3 regions of the Clostridium sp. genome follow, and region 3 is predicted to be linked to each of the others. Evidence: riboswitches for the same ligand, from Rfam matches in the RefSeq annotation. Region 3 holds a riboswitch; each other region holds the start of a gene.
What was found. A riboswitch is a leader RNA that binds a small molecule or an ion and turns the genes downstream of it on or off. The one in region 3 is predicted to bind S-adenosylmethionine.

Region 1 (4,758 bases), 290 kb from region 3:
ATTGCGTTCAACAAGGCATGTGATACTTACACTGAGATCAAGGGAAATTTTTATACATATGCAAAGGTAATAATTAGAAATGCATTAATTGATTATTTTAGAAAGAATGGAAAATTCCCTCTGCTTTCTTTTGATAATGATGGATATGGCATGGAAAAATTGGAAAATAGCAATGCCATAGCTAATTTTGAACTGCAATTGGAAAATAAAAATAGGGCTGAAGAGATTATCGAGTTAAATAAAGAACTTTTAAAATATAAAATTGATTTCAATAGCCTGGTAAATAATAGCCCAAAACACAAGGATACTAGAGGTAATGCTCTAAAGCTTGTTTTAAAAATATATAATGATAGTGAAATCAGGAGTTTCATAGTAAGCAGTCGAAAGCTCCCCATTAAAAAAATATGTATGTATACCGGATTCAGCAAAAAATTTGTTGATAAGTGGAGAAAATATATTATTGCTTTATTTGTAATATTCAGTAATAAAAATTTTCCTTACATAAGGTCCTATTTAAATATAAAAGCAGGTGAAAACAATGAATAAAAGAGAAGGAATAGTAATTAGCATAAGTGAAAAATATGCTAATTTACTTACTCCCTATGGTGAATTTATAAAGGTAAATTGTGCTGGTAAAAAGCCAAATATAGGCGAAGAATTTATAGGGAATGAAGTTAAAGCAGGTTTTTTTTATTCTAATACCAGAAAAATAGTGACTGCAGCGTGTATATTGTTTATACTATCTATAGGTGGGGGCGTCAAGGCTTATTACAGTCCATCGGCTACGGTACTGGTGAGTATAAATCCGTATGTTGAACTGAAGGTAAATTTTTTAAATAGAATTATTTCTTCCAGGGCATTGAATAATGATGGAAACAAAATATTGAATCAGGTTGATATAAATAATGCTAATATTAATGATGGATTGAGAATTATAATTGATCAATCTAAAAAAGATAAATTCATTGATTCGGATTATACGAAGACAAAAACTATTTCTATTGATATAGACGGTAAAGATATAAATATTTCAAAATTCAAGTCTCAGATGAAGGCTTCCAACTTGAACATTGAAATTGAATCAAACGGTAATGTGATTTTAAATAAGAATTCAATCGATAATTCAAAAGGAAGTGTAAAGGCGACTGATAACATATTGAATAAAGTTGAGCAGCCAAGTACCGGAAGCAGCTCTAAAAAACCTGATAATATCAATCATACCAGTAGAAGTCATATAAATACAGGTAGCGGCAGGTCAGCCCTGGATAAAAACAATGAAAAGAAAAAATACAATTCGAGAGGACCACACCAGTATAATAATAAAAACGGCAGTAAAATCAAGAAAAGTTATCAACATAATAACGGTCCGAATGTCGAAAGGGTAAAGAGAGTTGAGAATCAAAAAAAGAGTCCATATAAAAAGGGTTCGAAGACATGGAGATAGAAAATGGAGGATAATATGTGCAGTGCATATTGCTATGAATTTGAAATCGGAAAGATGGTAATTGTTGAGGACAACAGGACAATTACTCGTATATATTTTGGAGAGCATATACCCGAAAATGCTGGAAAAATTGAGACACCCTTAATTAGAAAGGCACATGAAGAACTTGATGAGTATTTTAGTGGAACAAGGAAAGTTTTTGATTTGCCGCTGGCACCGCAGGGAACGGAATTTCAGACAAGAGTATGGAAAGCGCTTTTGAATATTCCCTATGGGAAAACCTGTAGTTATAAAGAAATAGCAGAAAGTATAGGAAATGGTAAAGCATGTCGTGCGGTGGGTATGGCAAATAATAAAAATCCAATTGTAATTGTAATACCATGTCACCGTGTTGTCGGTTCCAATGGACAGCTGGTTGGCTATGCAGGCGGTTTGAATGTGAAGAAAAAACTTCTGGATATGGAAAAGGCTTATTGACAATAAATTCATTGTAGTATATCATGAAGTAAATTGAATAATTAAATCTTATCAAGAGTGGTGGAGGGACTGGCCCTTTGAAACCCGACAACCAACATTTGTACATGAATGTATGGTGTCAATTCCAGCAGAATATTCTGAGAGATAAGAAAAATATTTTATGAAATTAAAGTTGTTTTTCTTATGGAAGACAACTTTTTTAATGCAAATATTTATTAAATTTATGGGGAGGAAATATATGACAAAAGAAACTAGCTTTATAACAAAATGTGTACATGTAGGTAATGGTGTTGATAAAGAAACTGGTGCTATAAGGCGGCCTATAACCATGGCAAATTGCTATAGACTTCCAGAAGATGCATCATCGATTAACTGGAGTGATCCGAACCAGATGCTTTATACAAGAAATACTTCTGCAAATCAGCTCTATCTTCAGCAGAGACTGGCTGCATTGGAGGGCGGTGAAGATTGTGTGGTACTGGCAAGTGGAGTTGCAGCACTTGCAGGAGTGTTTTTCACATTTCTTGAAAGCAAAGCCCATGTAATATGTTCAAATGTCTCATATATAGCGGTTTACAGACTGCTTAACCAATATCTCCCAGATAAGTATGGAGTAGAAGCAACACTTGTAGATACATCCAATCTGGAAGAGATAAAAAAGGCAATAAGACCTAATACGAAGCTTATTCATGTGGAGACACCGGGAAATCCAACTACAAAAATAAGCGATATTGCAGAAATAGCCAAAATTGCCAGGTCCATTGGAGCATTGTTTAGTGTGGACAGTACATTTGCATCTCCGTATCTGCAGCATCCTCTTGAACTTGGAGCCGACCTGGTGGTTCATAGCCTGACAAAGTACATAAATGGACATGGTGATGCCATGGGTGGAGCGGTAATAGGAAAAAAGGAACTTATAGACAAAATAAAAGGCCAGGCTATGGTCAATCTTGGAGGTACGATAAGTCCATTCAATGCATGGCTTATAATGAGAGGGGTTGTGACACTGCCTCTTCGTATGAAGCAGCACAGCGATACGGCACTCAAGGTTGCACAGTATCTGGAATCAAATCCATCTGTGAAATTTGTTGCATATCCAGGCCTTGAAAGTCATCCCCAGCATGAAATTGCCAAAAAGCAGATGAGGATGTATTCAGGAGTCATAGCTTTTGCACTTAAGGCAGACAGCGAGACTCACAATAAATTTATAAATGCACTTGAACTGGTTGTCCCGGCAGTTTCCCTTGGACATGATGAAAGTCTTATTGTATATACAGGCCCAAATGATGAAAGAATAAATTTCTATCCTGAAATATTCAGAGACGGATATATAAGATTCAGCATAGGACTTGAAAGTGCAGAGGATATTATTTATGATTTAAAACAGGCACTTGAAAAATGCGGACTGTGAATTGGAGTAAAACAGCATGCTGCAAAACTAAGTATTTAGTTTTGCAGCATGCTGTTTTGTTTACAGGATTTAACGTATATGAATATCTCTTAAATAAAACTTAACAAGAATGTGCAGTCAAAAATTACATATAGGAAATATTATTATATTGGGGATATAAATAAAGAGGTGTCAGGTTGATGATATTAAATACTCACTTAATATTTTCCAAAATTGTATATAAACATTGTTTAAAAGAACTGAATTTCAAATTAAATAAAATCCTTTTTATGTATGGAAATATCAAGCCGGATATTTCTCCTAATTCCTGTAGGAATCCTCATACTTTAAAGGATAGCTTGAATGTTGTATCTGAATGTTTTGATAAATTGTCTCATGATGAACTGGATATTAATCAGTTTTCGATGATTCTGGGGATTATGTGCCATTATATAAGTGACTATTTCTGTCTGTATCATACAGAGGAATACAGCAATAAAAATATCTTTGGACATATAGCATATGAAATAGTACTCCATTTTAATTTACGAATTCTTCTCATACGCGGCAAGCTGAAATTAATAAATAATAAAAGTTTACCGCAGAGAAATATTCTGTCGATTATTTTCAATATGCAGCGAGAATATTTCAAGCAGAAGAGGTCATTTCTAAGGGATATAACCTATGCTGTATCGACTATAAATATGACAGTAGAATCAATAATCTATTTCAATTCACACGATTTTTCAAATCTGGAAAGTTATGATTTGCCAAAAGACATAGGAGGGATAATGTGAAAGTAGCTATTTTTACAGATACTTTTTTACCCCAGATAAATGGAGTTACCAATACTCTAAGTAAACTTGTAGAATATTATGAAAAAAACAATATTGATTATATGGTATTTGCACCTGACAATAATGTAGATGAAGATGAAAATTATAATATCCAGAGGTTTTTCAGCATAAAATTTTTCCTTTATCCGGAATGTAGAATAGCTTTTCCTAATACCTTTAGGTTGAATGACCTATTGTCCAGTTTTAAACCGGATATAATACAGCTTATGACCGAATTCAATATGGGAATGGTGGGTCTGAAATATGGGAAAAAACATGGAATTCCTACCGTATCCAATTATACGACTAATTTTTGTCAGTATTTGAATTATTACAATCTGGATTTTTTAAGTGGTTATGTATGGAATTATCTGAGATGGTTTCACAATCAAAATAGTTTGACCTTGTGTCCATCAGAAGAGGCAAAATTCTATCTTAAAAAGAAAGGACTATCAAATACAGATATTTTTTCAAGGGGGATAGATTCTGAAAGGTTCAATCCTGCAGTGAGAAGTGAGAATTTAAGAAGACAACTTGGTATTAATAATAAATTGGTATTTTTATATGTAGGGAGGGTTTCACCTGAGAAGGATCTGGATATCCTGATTGAT
Region 2 (4,758 bases), 1.5 Mb from region 3:
CCTTAACCCCTTCCTTCGCTTCTATAGCCTGATGAAGTCCATCACTATATCTTCTTCCTTCCATCATTCTTCCTGTAAATTCATCTACTATCAGTACTTCTCCGTTTCTTACCATATAGTCCTTATCACGTTTCATAATGTAATTTGCCTTCAGCGCCTGAACTACATGATGCTGAAGCTCCATGTTTTCTGGATCCGCATAGTTCTCGAGGTTGAAAAATTTTTCGGCTTTTTCTATACCGCGGGATGTAAGAATTACTGCATTGGCTTTTTCATCTACTGTAAAATCGCCCTTATCTTTTTCTTCAATTTCCTTGTCATCCTCAGACACATTCTGCTTTTTCAAAGTCTTTGCAAAATGATCTGCCACCTTGTAAAACTCAGTTGATTTCTCACCTTCACCGGAAATTATGAGAGGTGTTCTAGCCTCATCAATCAAAATTGAATCCACCTCATCAACTATGGCAAAATTCAATTTTCTTTGAACTCTCTCCTCCTTGTATACAACCATATTGTCTCTAAGGTAGTCGAATCCAAATTCACTGTTGGTCCCATAAGTTATATCACAATTGTAGGCTTCCTGTCTCTGAGCCTGATCCATATCATGAAGTATGACTCCAACCTTAAGTCCAAGAAATTCATATATAGGAGCCATCGAATCCCTATCTCTTTTTGCCAGATAATCATTTACTGTGACTATATGGACTCCCAAACCTGTAAGGGCATTCAAATAAGCTGGTGCGGTGGCAACCAATGTCTTACCTTCACCAGTTTTCATTTCGGCTATTCTACCTTGATGGAGCACAACTCCACCTATTAACTGTTCCCTGTAATGCTTCAATTCTACAGTCCTGGATGCAGTTTCCCTGACTACTGCAAAAGCTTCAGGCAGCAGCGAATCCAAAGTTTCTCCATTTTTAAGCCTTTCTTTAAATTCGTCGGTTTTAGCCCTCAACTGGTCATCTCCCAGTTTCTGCATGTCATTATCCAATTTATCTATATTATCTACTATTGGAATAATTCTTTTTACTTCCTTCTCACTATATGAGCCAAATATTTTTTGAAAAAGTTTCATTATTTTCATCCTCACATCAAATTTTATATAAAGATATATACTTTATAAATTATATCATCTAATTATATGGCATTCAACTAATAAAAAAATAGTTTACTTTAGTTTAATATATAAAAACAAGAGAGGAAGTTTTTAAACTTCCTCTAATAAATATCTTTTAAAATTCAGGCTCAATAAGCCCATAGTCTCCATCTTTCCTTTTATAAACTACATTTACTTCTCCACTTTCAGCAGCCTGATACACAAAGAAATTGTGACCTAGAAGCTCCATTTGAAGAACTGCTTCCTCCGCAGACATTGGTTTTACTGCAAACCTTTTAGTTTTAACTATCTTATTGTCTTCTTTTTCATCTTCACGCTGGTCTGGTATGAACTGGAACCTTAATGACTCTGAAGAACGTTGCCTTTTTAGTAACTTAGTTTTCTGTTTCCTTATCTGTCCTTCTAATTTATCCACAACTAAGTCAATTGAAGCATACATGTCATTATTTCTTTCTTCACCCCTGAGTATAACTCCCTCAAATGGTATAATAACTTCAACAATCTGGGAATTCTTCTGCACACTTAATGTAACATGTGCCTCTACATTAGGGTTGAAATACTTGTCAAGTCTTGAAAGCTTTTTGTCCACTGTATTCTTCAATGCATCAGTCACTGAAATATTTTTTCCCTTTACCGTTATTTTCATATTTCCAGCCCCTCTCTTATCAACATATGCCTGTGATAAAATCATCATAAACATACGTTTACTTTATGATGGTTTTAAAAGATATACATTTATATGATTATGTAATCTTCTATAATTATATTTTAATACTCTTTATAATAAAATACAATAGTACAAATTTATTCTTAAATTTATGTACTCAAAGCTAGAAAACATCTGAAATTATTCAGCAGATGACACCTCTGCATGTTTTTTGTAAAATAGTTTCCCAAAACAGCTAAAATGCTTGACAAATAAGAAGATAGGATATATTATGTAACTCATATAAATATTAGTATAATTTTATTAAAATTTAAATATGTAAATTCTTATCAAGAGTGACTAAGGGACTGGCCCTATGATGTCCGGCAACCTGAACATTTATGTTCAACGGTGCTAATTCCAGAAGGTAAAACCTGAAGATGAGAAACACTAAGACATATGAACTTCTTACAGTGTTCTCTGTAGGAAGTTTTTATTTTGTAAAAGGGGGAGATTCTATTATGAAAAAATATAAATTACTAATACCACTAATTTATATAATTATTGCATTAATACTCTTTTTTATATTCAAAAATATTTTGTCCAGAAATATTTTATTACTCAACAACATCATACTTATACTAATAAGCCTGATACTCTACAGTATACTGATAGATAAAACATCTAAATTTTTAGACGAAATTAACAATTCTTCCTATAAGATTGCGGAAGGAAACCTAACTGAAAAATTAAATGTTGATAATAAAGGTGTATTTAAAAAATTATGTTCCAATTTAAATAGTATCGTTTTTAATACAAGAAAATTTATAAACGAAACTACTATAATGACGGATAAATTGATAAATTATTGTCACAACTTGAATGACAATGGGAACAAAATAAAATCATCTACAACTGAAACTTGTGCGGCTATAAGCAAGATTTCTTCAGATATGACAGAACAGACCAACTATATACTTGAAACTAAAAAACTTTTTGATGACATCGGAAAAGATTACTCAGATATGGTGTCAAATGGGGAATCGATCCACGGCATAGCATCTTCCATGATATCTTCTATAGAGGATAATAATAAAATTTATAATGAACTTGTAGAAAAAATGAATGAATCAGCATCTTTTAACAATAAATTGGCATCTAAAATAAATACTTTATATGAAAGGGCTTTTAAAATTCAAACTATAGCGGATACAGTAAATCAAATAAGCAAAAGCACTAATCTACTTTCATTAAATGCATCTGTAGAGGCTGCAAGGGCCAAAGAATCCGGATCTGGCTTTGCCGTAGTAGCAAATGAAATAAGAAAGCTTGCCAAAAGTTCATCTGAACAAGCCAGTGAAATTCAAAGCATAGTAGATAATATAAAAGATGAAATTTCAAGTATATCAGTTGACATGAACAAGGAAGTTAAAAGTATAAATGAGAATATCCAGTTTTCAAAAACAATTAAAGATAATTTAAAAAATACTCAATCGGAAAGCTATAATACTCTTAAATCTATAAAGAACATAACTAATGACATAAATGTTCAAAATAAAAATATAATTGATATACAAAATATAATTAAAAAAATATCTTTTATATCTGAAAGCACTACTTCCTCCACCCAAGAAGTTGCATCTGCATCCGATGAACAATCTTCAGCTATAAAAAATATATTCAATTCAATTTCAAATTTGGAAGATATGAACAAGAAAGTAAAAAACAAAATAGATTCTTTTGCTAAAGACTACAAACTTACAGAGGAAACAAAAAAACACATACAAAAGGGATTTAAAATTTTGCAAGATGTAGCAAAATGCAATGGACTTTCTACAATGGATTATAAAGTCTGCACCAAAATACTAAAAGAAAATATAGTCAAATATCCACATTTTCAACTTTTTGGATTAGTGCAGAAGGATGGATTAAGAAAGGCTATTTCTTTGGATTATGACGAGAAAGAAGTATACGAGAACTTCTCCCACAGGCCATATTTCCAGGCAGCCGTAAAGGGAGAAAATTATGCCTCCAAACCTTATGTATCCGTAGATACCAATGACTATATTATAACAATAGCAGTTCCCGTCAGAAATACTACATCTCAAATTACAGGTGTACTGGTAGCAGATTTGATGCTTGAATAGCAGTCCACTACTAAACCAAAAGAATATTAACAGACAAAATTGAATAATATAAAAAGTGAACCAGGTCAATCCTATCTAATGGAGGTAGAAAAGGTACTATGGAATACAGCAGTTCCAACAAATTAAAAAATAGGATATATAAAGATTTGCTTTTAATATTTATAATGGGTGCTTTGTATATGGTCCTTGAAGGTTTATGGCGTGGCTGGACACATATAAGTATGTTGGTAGTAGGTGGAACAAGTGCTTTCTTAATAGGGAAATTAAATGAACACCCAAAATTCTACGACAGAGAAATGTGGCAGGAGTGTGTGCTTGGAACCTTTATAGTTCTTGCATTGGAATTTATTTCGGGAATTGTATTGAACATATGGTTAAGACTTGATATATGGGATTATAGTAACGTACCTTTTAATTTATATGGTCAGATATGTTTACCATATGCATTACTTTGGTTTATGTTAATGCCGCTTTGCATATATACGGATGATTATTTGAGGTATAAGATTTTTGGAGAGAAAAGACCTGCAGGGATATTGAAAAATTACAGGGATTTACTTACAGGTAAATGAAAAAAATTAGTGCGACAGTTTTTTGTGTAAAAAAATAAATCTCCCATTCGAAAGAGTGGAGGAGATGAATTTAACATATTTGTATTCGACTTACTCACGTATAAGGGAGAAGAAGTACTTAATTTTAAAATCTTAAAAAGTCTTTAAATTATCATGACCACTCGTAAAACGAGTGGTTTGCTCTAGCCCTATAAATATGCTTTTTTTAATCATTTCTGACTCTTTTCAGCAGCTTCTGCATCTGCTTTAGTTACATGAACTGTATTCCGTGGATGT
Region 3 (4,758 bases):
GATTTAATTTTGTGTAATTATAATATATGATATAATTTATTAGGAAATGACTTATAATAATAACTAGCAAATAATAATTATCATAAACTTACAGATATTGACTAATTGTATGACTTGGTTCATAATGTTAAAAGTAGATTAAGTGTCAGGATAAAGGACTAGGAGGAATAAAATGCAGAATACTTTAGATGATAAATATAAAAATCCAAAGGCAGCCAATGAATTAAAAAGAGGGCTTAAGGCAAGACATTTGAATATGATTGCACTTGGTGGTGCTATTGGTACAGGTATATTTTTAGCTCTGGGAAAAACTATAAATCAAGCTGGACCTGGAGGTGCACTGGTAGCATATATATGTATAGGCATTATGGTATACTTTTTAATGACAAGCTTGGGAGAAATGGCAACTTTTATGCCGGATTCAGGATCATTTGGTACATATGCTACAAAATTTGTGGATCCGGCTCTAGGGTTTGCTCTTGGATGGAACTACTGGTATAATTGGGCTATTACAGTAGCTGCAGAGATGGTAGCAGGTGCGGTTATAATGAAATACTGGTTTCCTTATGTACAATCTGTTATATGGAGTATATTGTTTTTGACAATTATAGTAACACTGAACTTATTATCTGCAAAAGCTTATGGAGAATCTGAATTTTGGTTTGCAGGTATAAAAGTTACTACAGTTATAGTATTTCTGATAACAGGGGTTGCCATGATATTTGGAATATTTAATGGAAATCCTGTTGGAATTGAGAATTTTACTGTTGGAGATGCACCTTTTGTAGGAGGAGGAAAATCCATATTCCTGATATTTTTAATTGCAGGATTTTCCTTTCAGGGTACGGAACTTGTAGGTATTGCAGCCGGTGAAAGCGAGAATCCGGACAAGACAATACCAAAAGCTATAAATACTATATTCTGGAGAATAATATTATTTTATCTTGGAACTATAATTGTAGTAGGCGCATTGATTCCATATACTAAAGCAGGTGTTCAGACAAGCCCATTCACAATGATATTTCAAAAAGCGGGGATATCTGGGGCGGCTTCTCTTATGAATGCAGTTATATTGACATCGGTACTTTCCTGTGGGAATTCAGGTATGTATGCATCTTCGAGAATGTTGTATTCCATGGCTAATGACGGCAAGGCACCCAGAATTTTTGGAAGGGTAAATTCAAAGGGTGTACCTGTGAATGCAGTTATTATTACTACAGTAGTTGCTTCTGCCTGTTTTTTAACAGGAATTTATGCAGAGAGTTCGGTGTATGTATGGCTCGTAGCTGCGTCAGGACTTTCAGGGTTTATAGCATGGCTTGGTATAGCAATATGTCACTTCAGGTTTAGAAGGGCATGTATGGTTCAGGGGAAGGATGTATCAAAACTCAAATATAGGGCTAAATTTTTCCCGCTGGGGCCTATAATTGCATTTATACTTTGTACGATTGTAGTGTTTGGACAGGGTATTACATATTTTCAGGAAAGTAAAATAGACTGGGGTGGAGTAATATCTTCCTATATAGGGATACCTTTATTTCTAATTTTATTGATAGTTTATAAGAAAAGAGAGAATACAAAATTTATAAAGTTAAAAGATGTAGAATTAAATGATAATATTGACACATCAAAATTAAGTTGATATAATTAGTTGCGTGTCAGGTATAAATTCTGAACTTATCAAGAGAGGTGGAGGGGACAGGCCCTTTGAAATCCGGCAACCAGTATGAAAGTGTTTTGTACAATGGTGCTAATTCCTGCAGCGGGAGCTGAAAGATGAGATATTGTTTTGTAATTAAGTCTGAGGTTTTCCTCGGACTTTTGTTTTTTGCTAAGACTTTATATGGGAGGATGAAATATATTGATAGATATTAGTAATATTGGTAAAAGTTTTGGTGGCAAAAATGTATTAAAAGATATAAATCTCCACATAGAAGAGGGCGAGATATTTGGTATAGTAGGACACAGCGGTGCAGGAAAGTCAACTCTTCTCAGGTGCTTAAACGGTCTTGAGACCTATGATACAGGAAGCATAAAAGTTATGAATAAAGAAGTAAAAGACTTAAAAGGCAAACAGATAAGGATATTTAGAAGAAATCTCGGAATGATATTTCAAAATTTTAATCTGCTCAATAGAAAAAATGTGTATTCGAATATATCACTTCCACTTGAAGTGTGGGGTATTGATAAAAATGAAATGAGGAAAACAGTTAATAATTTGCTGCAACTTGTAGGATTGGAAGATAAGGCCGAAAGTATGCCGAGGGAATTGAGCGGAGGTCAAAAACAAAGGGTAGCTATTGCAAGAGCACTTTCACTAAATCCCAGCATATTACTGTGTGATGAAGCTACCTCGGCTCTTGACCCAAATACCACTAAATCAATACTTGAATTGCTGAAAAAAATAAACAGAGAGTTTAAAATAACCATAGTTGTGGTAACACATCAAATGGAAGTAATAAAGGAAATATGTAATAAAGTAGCTATTATTGATGAGGGAGAGATAAAAAAATCAGGTACGGTAGAAGAAATATTTTTGAAACCTGGTAAAAATTTAAAAAAGCTGCTTGGTGCTGATAGCATATTGCCGGATCAGGGAATAAACATAAGAATATTTTTCCCGAAGAATATAAGTCAGGGGAATCTTATAACGTCCATGGCAATAGATTTGAATATAAAATTTTCAATAGTATGGGGAAAACTTGAGAAATTTCGAAGTGATGTACTTGGAAGTCTTGTTATAAATATAAATGAAAAAGATAAAGAGATCATATGTGAATATCTTTCTTCAAGAAATGTAAGCTGGGAGGTTGAATAATATGGGATTTTCAGAAACATTTACAGAAATACTGCTTCCTGCCATTGGACAGACATTATATATGGTAGTTGTGTCTACAATACTTGCTGTAATTATAGGTTTCATACCTGCCATTTTGTTGATAGTGACTGAAGAAAATGGATTAAGGCCTAACAGAGCAGTGTATAAGGTACTTGATGTAATAATAAATTTATTGAGGTCTTTTCCTTTTATAATACTTATGATAGCAATTTTCCCATTAACTAAATTGATAGTTGGCAAAACTATAGGTACTACAGCGGCCATAGTTCCAATTACAATAGCGGCAGCTCCATTTGCAGCAAGGGTAATTGAATCATCTCTTAAGGAAATAGATCCTGGAATAATAGAAGCGGCAAAATCTTTTGGAGCAAGCAATACACAGATAATATTCAAAGTGATGATCAAGGAGGCACTTCCTTCAATAGTTCTTGGAATAACGCTTACAGTTATAAGTATAGTTGGATGCTCGGCTATGGCAGGAACTGTAGGTGGCGGCGGACTTGGAGATGTAGCTATAAAGTATGGATATTATAGATTTGAAACTGACGTAATGATATATACGGTAATAATACTTATAATATTTGTTCAGCTGCTTCAGACTATAGGAAATCTGATATATAGAAAACTTAATAAATAATAGTAGAGTATGGAATGTAACTTCAAGCATGAAAAGCTTGGAGTTATATTTTTTTAAGAATATATATTTTTTATGTTACAATGTTATATAGTAATTATTGAAATGAAAGGGAGGTCTTTAAATGAGCATAGCGGCTTTTTTTGATATAGATGGAACTCTTTATAGAGAAGGACTTATGACTGAAGTATTTAAGAAACTTGTAAAATATGAGGTAATTCCACCTGAAAGATGGTATAAAGAAGTAAAGCCGGAATATGAAAAATGGGATAGAAGACAGGGCAACTATGATAACTATCTTTTGAAAATGGCATATATATATATAGAAGCTATAAAGGGACTTCACAAATCACAGATAGATTTTATAGCAGAAAAAGTAATATCACAGAAAGGGGACAGGGTATATACTTATACAAGAGACAGAATAAAGTGGCATAAAAAAAAGGGACACAAGATAATAACGATATCAGGGAGTCCTGTGGAACTTGTGAGGGAAATGTCGAAAAAATATGGATTTGATGATTACATTGGAGCAAAGTATATTATAGATAGCAATAATATATATACTGGAGAGGTTATACCAATGTGGGACAGTGAGAGCAAAAAAAAATCTATAGAGATGTTTGTTAAAAGATATGACATAGATTTAAAAAAAAGCTATAGCTATGGAGACACAGCAGGTGATTTTGACATGTTGAACATGGTGGGGAATCCTGTATGTGTAAATCCAACCAGAGAGCTCGTAAAAGAAGCGGTGGACAATAAACTGTTGAAGCATAAGATAAAAATAGTAGTCGAGAGAAAGGATATGGTTTATAATTTAGATCCATCGTGTATAGAGTTCATCTAAAATTTTGATGCTGTTATTTCAAGTGCATATTTAAAATGCTATAATGTAATAGTGCCAATTGTAGAAGAATGACGTAAATTTGTGAAAAGAGTGATAAAGTGATAAAAAAATATGATGACATATTTGTAAAGCAGCCTTCATGCGATGAGGCTTTGAAAGTAAATGGGAATATATTTATTTTAAAGGATGCCTTATTTTTTGATCTTGAGCATTATATATATAGAAAACCTATATGTATAGGAGTCTTTGGATGCTGCTTTTATAACTGGGATGCAGAGGTGCTGCAGGTGACCCAGTATATGATAGAGAACAGAAGGGATTCTAGGGACATACTTAAGATGACAGAGAATTATTTTGTGGATATGTGGAACAGAGGTAAGAAGTATATTGTTACGTTCTCTGGCAACAATGATTTTACGGTAATAGACTATTTAT

Region 1: it holds a riboswitch for S-adenosylmethionine, as region 3 does, so the genes downstream of both, LKE46_RS04985 (trans-sulfuration enzyme family protein) here and LKE46_RS06295 (methionine ABC transporter ATP-binding protein) in region 3, are expected to answer to the same signal.
Region 2: it holds a riboswitch for S-adenosylmethionine, as region 3 does, so the genes downstream of both, LKE46_RS13495 (methyl-accepting chemotaxis protein) here and LKE46_RS06295 (methionine ABC transporter ATP-binding protein) in region 3, are expected to answer to the same signal.

What each region holds. Positions count from the first base shown of each region.
Region 1 covers NZ_JAKVOI010000001.1:982,860-987,617, forward strand. The annotation lists gene LKE46_RS04970 (sigma factor) at 1-546, shown strand, start outside; gene LKE46_RS04975 (anti-sigma factor domain-containing protein) at 539-1,444, shown strand; gene LKE46_RS04980 (methylated-DNA--[protein]-cysteine S-methyltransferase) at 1,460-1,921, shown strand; SAM riboswitch class I at 1,967-2,072, shown strand; gene LKE46_RS04985 (trans-sulfuration enzyme family protein) at 2,160-3,332, shown strand; gene LKE46_RS04990 (zinc dependent phospholipase C family protein) at 3,512-4,108, shown strand; gene LKE46_RS04995 (glycosyltransferase family 4 protein) at 4,105-4,758, shown strand, end outside.
Region 2 covers NZ_JAKVOI010000001.1:2,753,382-2,758,139, forward strand. The annotation lists gene secA (preprotein translocase subunit SecA) at 1-1,075, opposite strand, end outside; gene hpf (ribosome hibernation-promoting factor, HPF/YfiA family) at 1,233-1,763, opposite strand; SAM riboswitch class I at 2,108-2,210, shown strand; gene LKE46_RS13495 (methyl-accepting chemotaxis protein) at 2,285-3,910, shown strand; gene LKE46_RS13500 (putative ABC transporter permease) at 4,009-4,482, shown strand; gene LKE46_RS13505 (cupin domain-containing protein) at 4,692-4,758, opposite strand, start outside.
Region 3 covers NZ_JAKVOI010000001.1:1,275,081-1,279,838, reverse strand. The annotation lists gene LKE46_RS06300 (amino acid permease) at 173-1,642, shown strand; SAM riboswitch class I at 1,675-1,783, shown strand; gene LKE46_RS06295 (methionine ABC transporter ATP-binding protein) at 1,862-2,818, shown strand; gene LKE46_RS06290 (methionine ABC transporter permease) at 2,820-3,476, shown strand; gene LKE46_RS06285 (HAD-IB family hydrolase) at 3,598-4,323, shown strand; gene LKE46_RS06280 (ribonuclease H-like domain-containing protein) at 4,422-4,758, shown strand, end outside.